Sinorhizobium meliloti: one gene and its partner. The protein of the gene in region 2 interacts with the protein of the main gene of each other region in a pairwise test. Links are inferred from orthologs where the notes say so. Each region holds a gene or a part of one and is shown on either strand. Other genes may lie near its edges.

What was found. The genes of interacting proteins can lie anywhere in the genome.
Region 1: the proteins of panC (region 2) and JOH52_RS15690 interact in binary tests that used the Escherichia coli proteins (3 or more experiments, as listed by UniProt). The link is inferred for Sinorhizobium meliloti from one-to-one orthologs.

Annotation. Positions count from the first base shown.
Region 1 is NZ_JAGIOS010000001.1:3,242,404-3,249,401, reverse strand. Bases 1,984-4,660 are described here. They hold JOH52_RS15690 (NUDIX hydrolase), read left to right. Parts: upstream 1,984-2,956; coding sequence 2,957-3,364; downstream 3,365-4,660. Other genes in these bases: JOH52_RS15680 (NTP transferase domain-containing protein), read right to left, coding at 3,704-4,660; JOH52_RS15685 (TfoX/Sxy family protein), read right to left, coding at 3,383-3,700; JOH52_RS15695 (DEAD/DEAH box helicase), read left to right, coding at 1,984-2,947. Outside these bases: JOH52_RS15700 (M23 family metallopeptidase), read left to right, coding at 1-1,248; more of JOH52_RS15695, read left to right, coding at 1,448-1,983; more of JOH52_RS15680, read right to left, coding at 4,661-5,320; JOH52_RS15675 (XdhC family protein), read right to left, coding at 5,317-6,024; JOH52_RS15670 (XdhC family protein), read right to left, coding at 6,028-6,360; JOH52_RS15665 (vWA domain-containing protein), read right to left, coding at 6,416-6,998.
Region 2 is NZ_JAGIOS010000001.1:2,755,177-2,762,288, forward strand. Bases 1-2,791 are described here. They hold panC (pantoate--beta-alanine ligase), read left to right. Parts: upstream 1-853; coding sequence 854-1,729; downstream 1,730-2,791. Other genes in these bases: JOH52_RS13145 (VOC family protein), read right to left, coding at 111-515; panB (3-methyl-2-oxobutanoate hydroxymethyltransferase), read left to right, coding at 1,732-2,553; JOH52_RS13160 (AzlC family ABC transporter permease), read left to right, coding at 2,758-2,791. Also shown: more of JOH52_RS13160, read left to right, coding at 2,792-3,474; JOH52_RS13165 (AzlD family protein), read left to right, coding at 3,478-3,786; JOH52_RS13170 (hypothetical protein), read left to right, coding at 3,903-4,142; JOH52_RS13175 (aminopeptidase P family protein), read right to left, coding at 4,330-6,165; JOH52_RS13180 (hypothetical protein), read left to right, coding at 6,911-7,112. UniProt on the Escherichia coli protein: Catalyzes the condensation of pantoate with beta-alanine in an ATP-dependent reaction via a pantoyl-adenylate intermediate.

The DNA of each region.
Region 1 (6,998 bases), 490 kb from region 2 along the record:
CGGCACATGACGGTCCGCCCATGGATGGCGACCCTGGCCATCTGTTTCGTCGGCATGTTCGGCACAGGATATCTTGCCGCAACCACATATCTGGTGCTTCGCGACGACCTGATCGGCGGAACGATCGCACGGCAGGCGCGGATGCAGCATGAATACGAGGACCGGATCACTGCACTGCGAGCGCAGGTGGACCGTGTCACGAGCCGGCAATTGCTGGATCAGCAGGTTGTCGAACAGAAGGTCGAGAAACTTCTGCAGCGGCAGCTGGCACTGACCTCGAGAAGCGGCCGGTTCGGCGCACTCCCGGAAGACGGTGCGGACTTGAATCATACCGGGCAGCAAGACACTTTTCCTGCGACGGAACCGCTGGCCTATGACGGGCGCGAAGAAGCTCGGGGCGGCGTCAAGGCCATCGAGACGATCATGGGCATCGCCGGCAAGGATGACGACCGGCCTCCCCGCCCCGCCGTACTCGGCTATGCACCCGTCTCCTCCGGGAATGTGGGTGGCGAAAGCGCTTCCGACCGGGCCGACCGTATGTTTTCCAACGTCACGCTTTCGCTCAAGGGCGTGGAGCGCGAACAGATGGCGCATCTCCGGCAGATGACGGACAGCGCGCTAAGGACGTCCGCGACAATCAGGGCGATCGTGGAAGATACCGGCTTCACGCTCCCGGAAGCCGGGGAAGCGCTCGACGCGGATACGGCCGCGGAAGCCGGAATCGGCGGCCCCTTCGCCGAACCGCAGGACGGAGACGTATTCGATCGGTTCCTGGTCGGTCTCGACAGCGCTCTCCTGGAGCTTGAGCAGACCCGTGACGCAGCAAAAAGACTTCCTCTCGCCAGCCCGGCGCCGGCAGCCGATGTCTCCAGCGGCTTCGGAAATCGGCTGGATCCATTTCTCGGCCGTCCGGCGCTGCACGCCGGAACGGATTTTCGCGCACCGACCGGCACGCGAGTCCGCGCGACCGCGGGTGGCACCGTCACGGCCGCGGGTCCTGCGGGCGGCTATGGAAACATGATCGAGATCGATCACGGCAACGGCGTCTCGACCCGCTATGCACATCTGTCCGCCATCCTGGTCAATGTCGGCGATGCGGTGAAGGCAGACGCGGTCATTGCCAAGTCGGGAAGCACCGGACGGTCGACGGGCCCGCATCTTCATTACGAGGTTCGCCTGAACGGGCACGCCGTCGATCCGGCGCGCTTCCTGAGGGCCGGAACGGAGCTCGCCGGCTATCTCGATTGACAATGGGCGTGCGGGCAGCTACCTCTCCCGCGCCTGACGCGAAAAGCATGAGAATCGGGCGGATTCAACTTCCAGTGTTTCAACGTGCTGGATTTCTTGACTTTCGGCGCCTTTGGTCGTATGAGCGCCGCCACATGCTGCTGCATTTTCCAACGATCGATCAGAGTTCATCAGAACCGGAACGGAAACAGTTTCCCCTTTGACCAATTTCGCTGACCTTGGCCTGAGCCAGAAAGTTCTCTCCGCAGTTACCGATGCGGGCTACACGATACCGACACCGATCCAGGTTGGTGCCATCCCGCCGGCGCTTCAGCGCCGCGACATTCTCGGCATCGCCCAGACCGGAACCGGCAAGACCGCATCCTTCGTGTTGCCGATGCTGACCCTTCTGGAAAAGGGACGCGCACGCGCACGCATGCCGCGTACGCTGATCCTCGAGCCGACGCGCGAACTCGCTGCGCAGGTTGCCGAGAACTTCGACAAATACGGCAAGAATCATAAGCTCAACATCGCGCTTCTGATCGGTGGCGTTTCCTTCGACGAGCAGGACCGCAAGCTCGAGCGCGGCGCCGATGTGCTGATCTGCACGCCCGGCCGCCTGCTCGACCATTGCGAGCGCGGCAAGCTCCTGATGACGGGGGTCGAGATCCTCGTTATCGACGAGGCCGACCGCATGCTCGACATGGGCTTCATTCCCGACATCGAGCGCATCGCGAAGCTCATTCCCTTCACGCGGCAGACCTTGTTCTTCTCCGCGACGATGCCGCCCGAAATCCAGAAGCTTGCGGATCGCTTCCTGCAGAATCCGGAGCGGCTCGAGGTGGCACGCCGGTCCTCGACGGCCATAACCGTTACGCAGCGTTTTGTCGCCGCACACGGCAAGGATTACGAGAAGCGCGCCGTGCTTCGTGAACTCATTCGGTCCCAGGAGGACCTGAAGAACGCGATCATCTTCTGCAATCGCAAGAAGGATGTCGCCGAGCTCTTCCGCTCGCTCGATCGCCATGGCTTTTCGGTCGGCGCGCTGCACGGCGACATGGATCAGCGTTCACGCATGGCCATGCTTGCCAACTTCAAGGACGGCAACATCAAGCTGCTGGTCGCCTCCGACGTCGCGGCGCGAGGACTCGACATTCCCGACGTCAGCCATGTCTTCAATTTCGACGTGCCGATCCACGCTGAAGACTATGTCCACCGCATCGGCCGAACCGGCCGTGCTGGGCGTTCCGGCGCCGCTTTCACGATCGTCACAAAGCGCGAGACGAAGTTTTCCGATGCCATCGAGAAGCTGATCGGCCAGAAGGTCGAATGGTTCAACGGCGACCTTTCGGAGCTTCCCGAGCCGATGGAGAGCCACGACAGCCGTCGCGACCGCGGCAGCGACGGGCGCAAGGACCGGAAGAGGGAGCGTCCCGGCAAGGTTCACGCCGATCGCAAACCTGTCACAGCCTCAGGCAATAATACAGAAGAACTCGAAACAGTCCCGGAAAGGGTCGACGCGGTGAAGATCGAACGCAATGCCGACAGCAAGGATCGTCATAACGGCCGCAGCGACCGTCCCGGCCGCGCGCAGAATGCAGCCAATGACGACAATCGCGACCGTCGCCAGCGCAACCGCCGCGATCATGACGACGGCCCGACGCCGGTTGGTTTCGGCGACGACATTCCGGCCTTCATGCTGATCGTCGGCAAGGCCTGATTCTCGCTCATGGCACTGCCCGGTATCGATTTCCCCGGTCTCGGCTGCGGTCTGGCAATCCTGCGGGATGGAAAGATCCTCCTTTGCCGACGCCTGAAGGCGCCGGAAGCCGGCCACTGGAGCATCGTCGGCGGCAAAGTCGATCATATGGAACTCGCGCAGGATGCGGCCCGACGCGAGGCGGAGGAGGAAAGCGGCCTTTCCATCCATTCGACCCGCTTTTTATGCGTCAGCGAGCAGATGATCGAAGCCGATCGGCAACATTGGATCTCGCTGATTTATGTGACGGAGAATTTTTCCGGCGAGCCGCGTCTCACCGAGCCGGACAAGCTCTCCGACATCCGCTGGTTCGACCTGACCGCCCTGCCCCAGCCTCTATCCCGCTTTGCGGCAGATGCGGTGCGGGCGCTCGCCTGAAACCCGGGACGATCATCTCTACTTTTTGGACCTGAGCGCGGCCTCGTAGGCAAGTCTAACCCAGCGCGCCATTTCATCCGGATCGTCCCAGGCCGGCTCAGGGATGCTCCAATAGGGCATTTTCACCGGCTTGCCCTTGCCTTCATAGGCCCACTGCCGGGCGCCTGCTTCCTCGAGCGCCGGCGCCGATTCGGCATCCCCCTTCAGAAGAATTTCGCCGTTCACTTCCAACGCAAGAATGATGCCGTCGAAATAGATGCCCTTGCCGCCGAACATGCGGCGAATCTTGATCGGGCCGAGTGTTTCGAAGATCTCCTCGATTGCCGCATTGTCCATCGCTCAATCCCTCAATAGCCCGCCGGCAGCCACTATCGCCTCCGGCGTGTCGAGATCAAGACGCGCCGCAGCACCGAGTTCGACGTCGATCACCGGCAAGCCGCAGCGCTCGACAATGTGTCTCGCCCCGACGTCGCCGACGAGCTGCCGGACGGCATGGAAAGTCTCCTTCGGCAGAATGACCGGATTGCCGCGCTGACCGCCAGCGACGGCACGCACCACAGCACGGCCGGATTCGGCTTCGAAGGCAGCGATCAACTTTGCCAGGTGTGCCGAAGTAATGCCCGGCATGTCGGCAAGCATGACGAGCATCCCGCCGGCGCCGGCATCCAGGGCGGAGAGACCGGCAACCAGCGAAGAGGCCATGCCGCTCCGGTAATCGGGGTTCGAGACGAATGTGGTCTGCAGCCCCGCGAGTGCCGCCCGGATCTCCGCTTCACGGTGGCCGGTTACCACGATCACTCTGCCCGGAGCCGCCGCGATGGCGGTCTCCACCGACCGGCGCACGAGCGGCATGCCTTCGAACTCCGCAAGCAGCTTGTGGCGGCTATCCGGCCCCATCCGGCTCGCCTGGCCGGCTGCGAGCACCACGATCCCGACGGGACCCGGCCGCTTGCCGGCGCTCCCTTCCCGCGGCTGCGGACGCGTCGGTATTTCCTTGAGCAACCCGCCGACGCCGAGCCCGGTAATGTCGGCTTTGCTCGGCCACTCGCCCGCGATCAACCGGTCGAGAATCCAGTCGAAACCGTTTTCCCTCGGGCTTCGTGCACATCCGGGAGCACCGAGGACCGGGATTTCCCCTAATCGCCCGAGGACGAGCAGGTTGCCCGGATCGACCGGCATTCCGACGTGTTCTACGACGCCGCCCGCGCGCCGGATGGCGGCAGGGATCACATCGTCCGGATCGGCCACGGCCGAAGCGCCGAAGACGATGATCAGGTCGTGCGAATCGGCAGCGTCCGAGATCGCGGCGGCGACCGCTTCGGTAGTATGAGCCACGCGCTGCTCGCTATCGAGGCGGCTGCCCGATTGCAGGAGCCTTGCGGTGAGGACGGCGCGCGTCTTGTCCATAACCTGGCTCTTCAACGAAGGCAGCTCAGTCGCCACCAGGGCCGCGCGCCGCGGCGTGAACGGCTTGACCTCGAAGGCCCGATCCGCCCGAAGCAGTGCCTGCGCTCGCTCCACGAGCGCTTGCGGCACGGCAAGAGGGATGATCTTGATCGTCGCCACCATGTCGCCGGCGTCGACGGCAACATGATCGGCAAGGCAGGCGAGCGTGATCGCCGGATCTATACGGTTCAGCCGATCGACGACGGCGCGATTGGCAACGAAAAGGCCGGCAGCGGTAGCATAGACGTTGACCCGGCCGGTCGTGGCCCGCGAGAACCGCAGGTGATCCGGAGCGATCGCCGCAGCTATGCGCGCCGCGGCTTCGTCCTCCGGCAGGTCGTCCGGCTCGAGCCGCGCGACAATGACCTCCGTGACATCCGCTTCGGCAAGCGCCGCGACATCGTCGGCGCTCAGGCGATCCCCCTTTGACAGCTTCATCGTGCCGATCTTTACCGAATGGCCCAGGAGAGCGCCTTCGGCCTCGGCAAGCGGTACGGGCCCGAACCTCACTTGGCCCCCTCCGCCGGCAGGTTCACGTCGCGACGCCGCAGCGCCCCGATGATCTCTGCCAACACGGCAACCGCAATCTCCGCCGGGCTCGCGGCACCTATATCGAGGCCGATCGGGGCCTTGATACGCGTGATCGCCTCTCCCGGCACTCCTTGCGTCTGCAGGCGTTCGGTCCGAGCCGCATGGGTCTTGCGGCTGCCAAGCGCGCCGACATAGAAGCATCCCGCCTCCAGTGCCGCGCTGATCGGATAGTCATCGATCTTCGGATCGTGCGTGAGGGCGGCGAGTGCCGTATAGCGATCGAGCGGTCGAGCGGGCAGAACGTCTTCCGGCCAGTCGGCAATAAGCTCGACGCCATGGAAACGCTCGGCCGTTGCAAAGGCGGTGCGCGGGTCGATGACCGCCATGTCGAAACCTGCGACCGGCGCCAGACGCGCCAATGCCTGCGAAATGTGAACCGCTCCGATCGCGACGATACGAGGGGGCGGCAGATGAACGTTGAAGAAAAGCGCTCTTTCCTCGAGGTTCAGAAGGCGGGGCCGGCCCGAGTGCAGCACTTCGGAGACGGGCGCGGCCCATTCAGGGGGAATGCGATCGCCTTCGACAAAAGCCTGACTGCTGCCGTCCGAAAGATCGCTGACGACGACGGCGGCGCGGCGTGACGCGCGGGCGTCATTGAGTATCTGCAGTGTGCTCAGTTCCATCGTTCAGCCGTCAATTCGTTCGACATAGACGCGGATCCGGCCACCGCAGGAAAGCCCGACGCGCCACGCAGTCTCGTCGGCGACGCCGAATTCGAGAACCCGCGGGGTACCGGACGCAATCACGTCGGCAGCCTCCGCGATGACCGCGCCCTCGACGCAGCCGCCGGAAACGGAGCCCTGGAAGTTACCTTCCCCGTCGATCACCAGGTGGCTGCCGACGGGGCGTGGCGCCGAGCCCCAGGTTTCGATCACGGTCGCAAGGGCCACGGAACGCCCTTGCCCATGCCAGGTCTGGGCGACAGCCAAAGGATCGAGGACGTTCGGCTCGTTCTGCATGCTGCAACTCCGAAAACTGCACTCAGGCAATGATCCTGCTTCGGATCAAGTCACATCACTGTGACGCATTCGCCGGCGCACGGTCAACGGCAAGCCGTCCATGGTTCAGGAAACGCCGCGGATCGGCATCGCGAGCTCCGCGGCCGGACAGCGATTTCACCAGATCGGCGACGGATTCGAGATTGTGGATCGGGCGGAACTCGTCGACATGCGGAAGCATGGCCCTCACTCCTCGGGCGCGCGCCTCGAAACCGTCGAAACGCAGCAACGGGTTGAGCCAGACGAGACGCCGGCAGGAACGATGCAGACGATCGATCTCGGTCTCCAGTTCGGCCGTATCGTCGCGCTCGAGCCCATCGGTCATCAAGAGGACGACGGCCCCCTGCCCGAGCACCCGCCGCGACCAGCGGCGGTTGAAATCGTGCAGCGTCTCTCCGATACGCGTGCCGCCCGACCAGTCCTTGACCGCCGCGATGCAGTCATCCAGCGCCTCGTCGGGGTCACGGTTGCGCATCTGCCTCGTGACATTCGTCAACCGCGTCCCGAAAAGGAAAGTATGGACGCGATGGCGCTGTTCGGTCAGCGCGTGCAGAAAATGCAGGAATATCCGGGTATACTTGCTCATCGATCCGGAAATG
Region 2 (7,112 bases):
CGGCGCGCGTCTTATCAGACGCGCAAAGGTCGCTGTAGCACTTTGATCTGCTGCATGTTTTTGTCCTTTAATCGGATACGATTAAAGGAAACATGCAGTAGTTTAGATCGTCACGCCTGCTGCTGTGCCGACATGTCCATCCACATGAACTCCCAGACGTGGCCGTCCAGGTCCTGGAAGCTGATGCCGTACATGAAGCCGTAGTCGATTGCCGGCTTCCATGGCTTGCCGCCCGCGGCAATAGCCTTGTCGAACATGTCGTCGCATTCGGCACGGCTCGCGGCGGAGAGCGCAGTGATGACCTCGGTGCCCTTGGCCGTGTCGCTGATCTCGCCGACTATGAAGCTACGGAATTTCGGCTCGGTCAGAAGCATGGCGAAGATATTGTCGTCGATGACCATGCAGGCGGCGGTCTCGTCGGAAAACTGCTCGTTGAATGTGAAGCCCAGAGCGGAGAAGAAGGACCGGGAGGCTTTCAGATCCTTGACCGGCAGGTTGACGAAAATCATGCGCATGGGGTGCTCCTTGTTGAAGATGGGATGAGCCAAGGACGAAGACATGTGCCGCATGCCGACAGGTCTCGCCGAATTTTGTCGCCCGCTCATAGTCGACTACGTCTGATGCGCCGATCAGGTGCGGCGCTTCGAATTTGAGCCCATTTCCGTTTGTATTTTTGCGCTGCACAAGATAGAGCTTGCAGCCAAAATTTGTGCAATTGCCTTTTCGCGGGGCTGGCGCCCGCAGCCGCGCGTCTTATCGAACGCGCAACTGTCGCTGTAGCATTTTGACGATGCAGGAGCCATATCAGCGAAGCGGGGCGTGTCCAACGTCCCGGCGGATTGGAGGGTCCGGAATGAGAACCATCAGCACCATCGCCGATCTGCGAGAGGCCCTTGCCGAGCATCGGCGCGCGGGCAGATCCATCGGATTGGTCCCCACCATGGGCTATCTTCATGTCGGCCATATGGAGCTCGTGCGCCGCGCCGGCAGCGAGAACGACGTGGTCGTCGCCAGCATATTCGTCAATCCGCTGCAGTTCGGCGCGAATGAGGATCTTGGCAAATATCCGCGCGACCTCGCCCGCGATCAGGCGCTGCTGACCGATGGCGGCGTCGATTTCCTTTTTGCCCCCGGCGTTTCCGACATGTATCCGCGCCCGATGGAAACGGTGGTCGACGTGCCGAAGCTCGGCTCCGAACTCGAAGGCGCAGTGAGGCCCGGCCATTTTGCAGGCGTCGCGACGGTCGTGACCAAGCTCTTCAACATCGTCCAGCCGGACCGCGCCTATTTCGGCGAAAAGGATTTCCAGCAGCTCCAGATCATCCGGCGCATGGTCGAGGATCTGGCGCAGCCGGTTACGGTCATCGGCGTACCGACGGTGCGCGAGGAGGACGGGCTCGCCTGTTCGTCGCGCAACGTCTATCTGACGACGCAAGAGCGGCGTGCAGCCGCGATCGTGCCGAAGGCGCTGGACGAGGCCGAGCGGCTGATCGCAAGCGGCGTCACCGAACCGGCCGAGGTCGAGAAGCGTGTCTTGGAATTTCTCGCCGGCGAGCCGCTGGCCCGGCCGGAAGTGGTGGCGCTGCGCGACCCGGAAACGCTTGGGCCGGTCAGCGAGATCGAAGAAAAGCCGGTCCTGCTCCTGCTCTTCGTCCGCTTCGGCACCACGAAGCTGCTCGACAACCGCGTGATTGCCCCGAAATCCGCCCGTTTTGCAAAGGTAGCCTGAGAATGAGCGTCCAGACCACGAAACGGCGGCTCAGCCCCGCCAGCATCGAAGCCCTGAAGGGTGAGCGCCCGATCGTCAGCCTGACGGCCTATACGACGCCGATCGCACGGCTTCTCGATCCTCACGTGGATTTCCTCCTTGTCGGCGATTCGCTCGGCATGGTGCTCTACGGCCTCGATACGACCGTCGGCGTCACGCTCGACATGATGATTGCGCATGGCCAGGCGGTCATGCGCGGTTCGGAGCGCTGTTGCGTCGTCGTCGATCTTCCTTTCGGCGCCTATCAGGAATCCAAGGAGCAGGCCTTCCGCAGTGCCGCGCGCATTCTGAAGGAAACGGGCTGCAGCGCAGTGAAGCTCGAGGGCGGTGCCGAGATGGCCGAGACGGTCGAATTCCTTGTCAGCCGTGGCATTCCGGTGCTCGGCCATGTGGGCTTGATGCCGCAGCTCGTCAACACGACGGGGGGCTACCGCTCGGTCGGGCGCAACGAGAAGGAGGTGGCCAAGATCCGCCGCGACGCCAAGGCGATCGACGATGCCGGCGCTTTCGCCATCGTGGTCGAGGGAACGGTGGAGCCGGTCGCCCGAGAGATCACTGCCACGCTGCGCGCGCCGACCATCGGCATCGGTGCTTCGCCGGCCTGCGACGGCCAGATACTGGTATCGGACGACATGCTCGGTCTTTTCAACGATTTCAAGCCGCGCTTCGTCAAGCATTTCGCCGAGTTGGCACCGACGATCTCAAAGGCGGCGGAGGCCTATGCCAATGAGGTGAAGGCGCGCAGCTTTCCGGGCATAGAGCACACGTTTCAAGTAAAGCGCTGACGTGTCGGGGCGGGCGTGTTCTTTGCGTCCGCCTTCTTATGGTAGGCCGACCGAGCACCAGGTCTCGTGTGCTCGTTCGGGAATGACGCGCGTCCAACCATCAGAAAATTCAATCGCCGCATCAGAGTAATTGAATTGTCGCGATCTGCGGCAGCCCCTATCTGTCCGGCATGCTCGTTACGGGCGGCCCCGCAGGAGAATTTCATGAGCAGAGGCGATTTCCGGGAAGGGCTGCGCGGCGGCTTTCCGATCATGCTGGCGGCGTCGCCCTTCGGAGCGCTTTTCGGCGCGCTTGCGGTGGATAACGGGTTTTCGATTGCCGATGCGGTATTCATGAGCGCCACCGTCTATGCGGGTGCAAGCCAGATGGTCGGCATCGAACTCTTCGGAAGCAACGTGCAGCCCTGGCTGGTGGTGCTCTCGGTCTTTGCGGTCAACTTCCGCCACGTGCTCTATTCCGCTTCTCTCGCCAAGCACATCCGCCATTTCAGCTTCGTTCAAAAGCTGATCGCATTTTTCCTGCTCGTGGACCCGCAATATGCGGAGACCGAACAGCGCGGCCAGCGCGGATTGCCGGTCACCTTCGCCTGGTATGCGGGCTTCGGCGTCGTGATCTATGTTCCATGGCTCATCAATACGCTGATCGGTGCGATCTTCGGGCAGTTGATCGGCGATCCCAAGGCGATCGGCCTCGACGTGCTCCTCCCGATCTACTTTCTGGGGCTCGTGATGAGCTTCCGCACGCGCGACCGCTTTCTGCCGATCGTGGCCGTGAGCGCCGTCGCTTCCGTCGCTGCGATGCATTTCGTCGGCTCCCCCTGGCATGTCAGCATCGGCGCGCTTGCCGGCGTCCTGCTTGCGGCCTGTCTGCCGCCGAAGCGACCGGCGACCGAAACCCACGCCGTGGAAAAGGAGGCCTGATCCTTGGACGCGCAACACCTCGATCTGCTCTATCTCATCGTCGCGGCGGCGGTCGCCACTTATGTCACGCGCTTCGGCGGCTACGTGCTTATCACGCAGTTGAAGAACATACCTCCGCGCGTCGAGTCTGCGTTGAACGCAGTCCCGGCGGCTGTACTGACAACGCTGGTGGCGCCCGCCTTCGTCTATGGTGGCATGGACGTCGCCGCAGCGATGCTCGTCGCCTTCGTCGTCGGGCTGCGCTTTTCGACGCTTCGGATGCTGCTCGTGGGCTGGATCGCGGTCATGGCGATCCGGCACCTGATCATGTAGGTTCCCGCCCGCCTCAGCATGGGTCCGGCCGCTCGGATTGGCGCCAGGCCGGTTCTGGACTATCATCTTCTCGTTGCCGGGGAGGCAGCCGCCCCCCGGCCCACGGAGGAGCGACCATGATTACCAGAATTTCCGTTGCGCTGTTTCTCGCGCTTGCGCCTGTTACCGCGTTTGCCAACCAGTGCCCCGCCATGATGCAGGCGATCGATGCGGCCATGCCCAACGCATCATTGTCCGAGGCCGACATGGCCAAGGTGAAACAGTTGCGCCAGCAGGGCGAAGACTTGCACAAGGCTGGCGACCATGCGGGCTCGGAAGCAGCGCTCGGCCAAGCCAAGACGATGCTTGGGATCTGACCGGGAAGGGGCCTGCGCTCCATTCAGACTATTGTCGGATTAAGGCTGCGATTCAGTAAAATTCGCGGGTTACGCGAGAGCGTCGCCGCAAATATAACCATGCTGTTGGTTGAGAAATCGACCCTCCCAACGGAGGCCCGGCGGTACCCCAGCCCCAGCCCACACCGCCGGGCCGCCCGTTCCGACCCTATCGCACGATTGCTTCCGTAGCACTGGCCAGCCAGTCTCTCGTTTCCGTGCCCGACAGCAGCGGCATCAGCTTTTCCAGCGTTTCCGCGTGGTAGGCGTTCAGCCAGTCAAGCTCGTCGTCGGTCAGCAGGGCGGGAAGGACGAGCCGGCGATCGATCGGGCAGAAGGTCAGCGTGTCGAAGCCGAGCATAGGCTGGTCGCCGCCCTCGATCTCCTCCGGCTCGCGCACGACGACGAGATTCTCGATGCGGATGCCGAAGGCGCCGGGGCGATAGTAACCGGGTTCGTTGGAAAGGATCATGCCGGGCAGCAATTCCTGCGTGGCAAGCCGGGCAATGCGCTGCGGTCCTTCGTGGACCGAGAGATAGGAGCCGACACCGTGGCCGGTCCCGTGCGCATAATCGGCGCCCGCCTTCCATAGCGCGATCCGGGCGAGCGGATCGAGGTCGACGCCGCGTGACCCCTTCGGGAAGCGCGCCGTGCTGATTGCGATCATGCCCTTGAGCACGAGCGTGAAGAACCGCTTCTGTTCTTCCGGCACCGCGCCGATCGCGACCGTGCGGGTGATGTCGGTCGTACCGTTGATGTATTGCGCGCCGGAGTCGATCAGGAACATGGTACCGGCCTCGATCCGCCGGTCGGTTTCGTTCGTGACCCGATAATGCATGATCGCGGCATGCGAACCGGCGCCGGCGATCGTGTCGAAAGAAACGTCCTTCAGGGGGTTCTGCATGCGCTCGCCGACGGCCGCGCGCGTCGCCTCCAATTGCCTGGTTGCGCCGATTTCGGTGACGCTGCCGGGCTCCCTCCCGTCCAGCCAGGCGAGGAACTCGACCATCGCCGCACCATCCTGCAGGTGCGCCCGGGTCGATCCGGCGATCTCGGCTGCATTCTTGCAGGCGCGGGGCAGGCGGGCGGGATCGACCGCCTCGACCACCGAACCTTCCTTCCTGCGAATCAGCTCGCCGATCGCGAAGGGGGCGAGATCCGGATCGATCATGATGGCTGCGCCGGTTGAGGCGAGGGCGGCGAGCCGATCGTCGAAGCTCGCGGGCGCCATTATGTCGGCGAGCTGGGTCAGGTAGGCTTCCTGCTCGATGCCGGTCTTGCGTTTGTCGAGGAAAAGCTCGGCGCTGCCGTCCGCATGGATGATGGCGCGCGCCAGCGGGTGCGGCGTGTGCGGCACGTCACTGCCACGGATGTTGAAGGTCCAGGCGACGGAGGAGGGATCCGTGAGAACGACGGCGGCGGCCTTCGCCTTTGCCACGCCCGCCGCGATCTCCGCGATCTTGTCTTTCGCCAATTGCCCCGCATGCTCGACCGGCTGGATCGTCACCGGGCCGAGCGGCGTTGCGGGACGGTCGGTCCAGAGCCGGTCGAGCGGATTGTGGTCGAGAAGGACGACACTGCCGCCGATCGCGGCAAGCGCCTTTTCGAGCCGGCGAACTTCCGCCGCGGTGTGTAGCCAAGGATCGATGCCGAGGCGGAAGCCCTTGGGTCCATGGCGCTCCAGCCAGACATGCGGCGGTTCGCCGATGAGATCGCCGCCGGTGAAGACGCTGCCGTCCACCTGCTCCTTGAGCTGGGTTACATAACGGCCGTCGACGAAGACGATCGCTTCGCGCTGGGTCACGAGCGCTACCCCGGCCGAACCGGTAAAGCCCGTCAGCCACGACAGCCGCTCGGAACTGCGGGGCACATATTCCCCTTGAAATTCGTCGGCACGCGGCACGAGGAAGCCATCGACGCCCAAGGTTGCGAGGGCGGCACGCAGGGCGGTGGTTCTCTCCTTGCCGAACTGGGGCGTGGAGGTGACTTCGAAGGATTGGAACATGGACTTTCCCGGTAAGCTTGGCGGAGACCGCAGGTGAGATGGGCATGTTAATGCATCTCTTCCAAAAGTGGAGCAGCGGTTTTGGAATAACGACCTGCATAAAGTAACAACTTAAACTCGTTCGCGCAGGGGGGAGACGAGATTCGCCCATGAACAGCGTGTACCTCGGGTGGTGCAGGACGCGCATTTGCCCATTTGTCATACATATGCACGCGGCGCATGGCACCCATGCCGGAATGTATCTTTCTCTATCGGAATTATGGTTTATAAGCCCGCTCAACGAACACGGACGAACGTCCGCCGGTTCAAAAGACTGCAGTTCCGAGAATAGTTGGTCATCTGTTCTCCTCCTCCCTCAGGGTGGCCAGCTTCGGAACGGTAGAGCCCGCTTGAGCGCTCCTCCTCCTCAAGCTCGCGGGTATGGTCGGCCAAAAGCCGGTCAGCAGGCGATGCTTCGGCATCGCCTTTGTTTCGAGAAGGCTGCCCCGTCATGATGGACCGGGCGGCCTTTTCGTTTTCTCGGTTCCCCTTTCGGTCGATACTCCTTCTATCGTCATCCCTGCGCTTGGCGCAGGAGGGAGGATCCAGTTCGGCGCAATAGAGCCTGTCCGGGACGGAAGTGCCTGTGGAAACAGGCGGTGTCCACGGGAAAACAAATGAAGAACGGTTTGCTTCGTGATAAGCCTGCTTACGGTCGACTTGCGAGGATATCTCTCAAACGGAGCATGCAGAGGTAGGAGCGGCGATGCTGAAAACCGATACCCGCCAAGCGAATTGGCGCCGTGCCAATCCAGGGAAATACGATGCTCATCTCGCTGTGCAGCGAGCAGTGAAGGCAGGCGAACTGGAAAAGCAAACGTGCGAGGTCTGCGGGATCGAAGCGGTCGATGCCCATCACGATCAATACGACGAGCCTTTAAAGGTGCGGTGGCTTTGCCGCCGACATC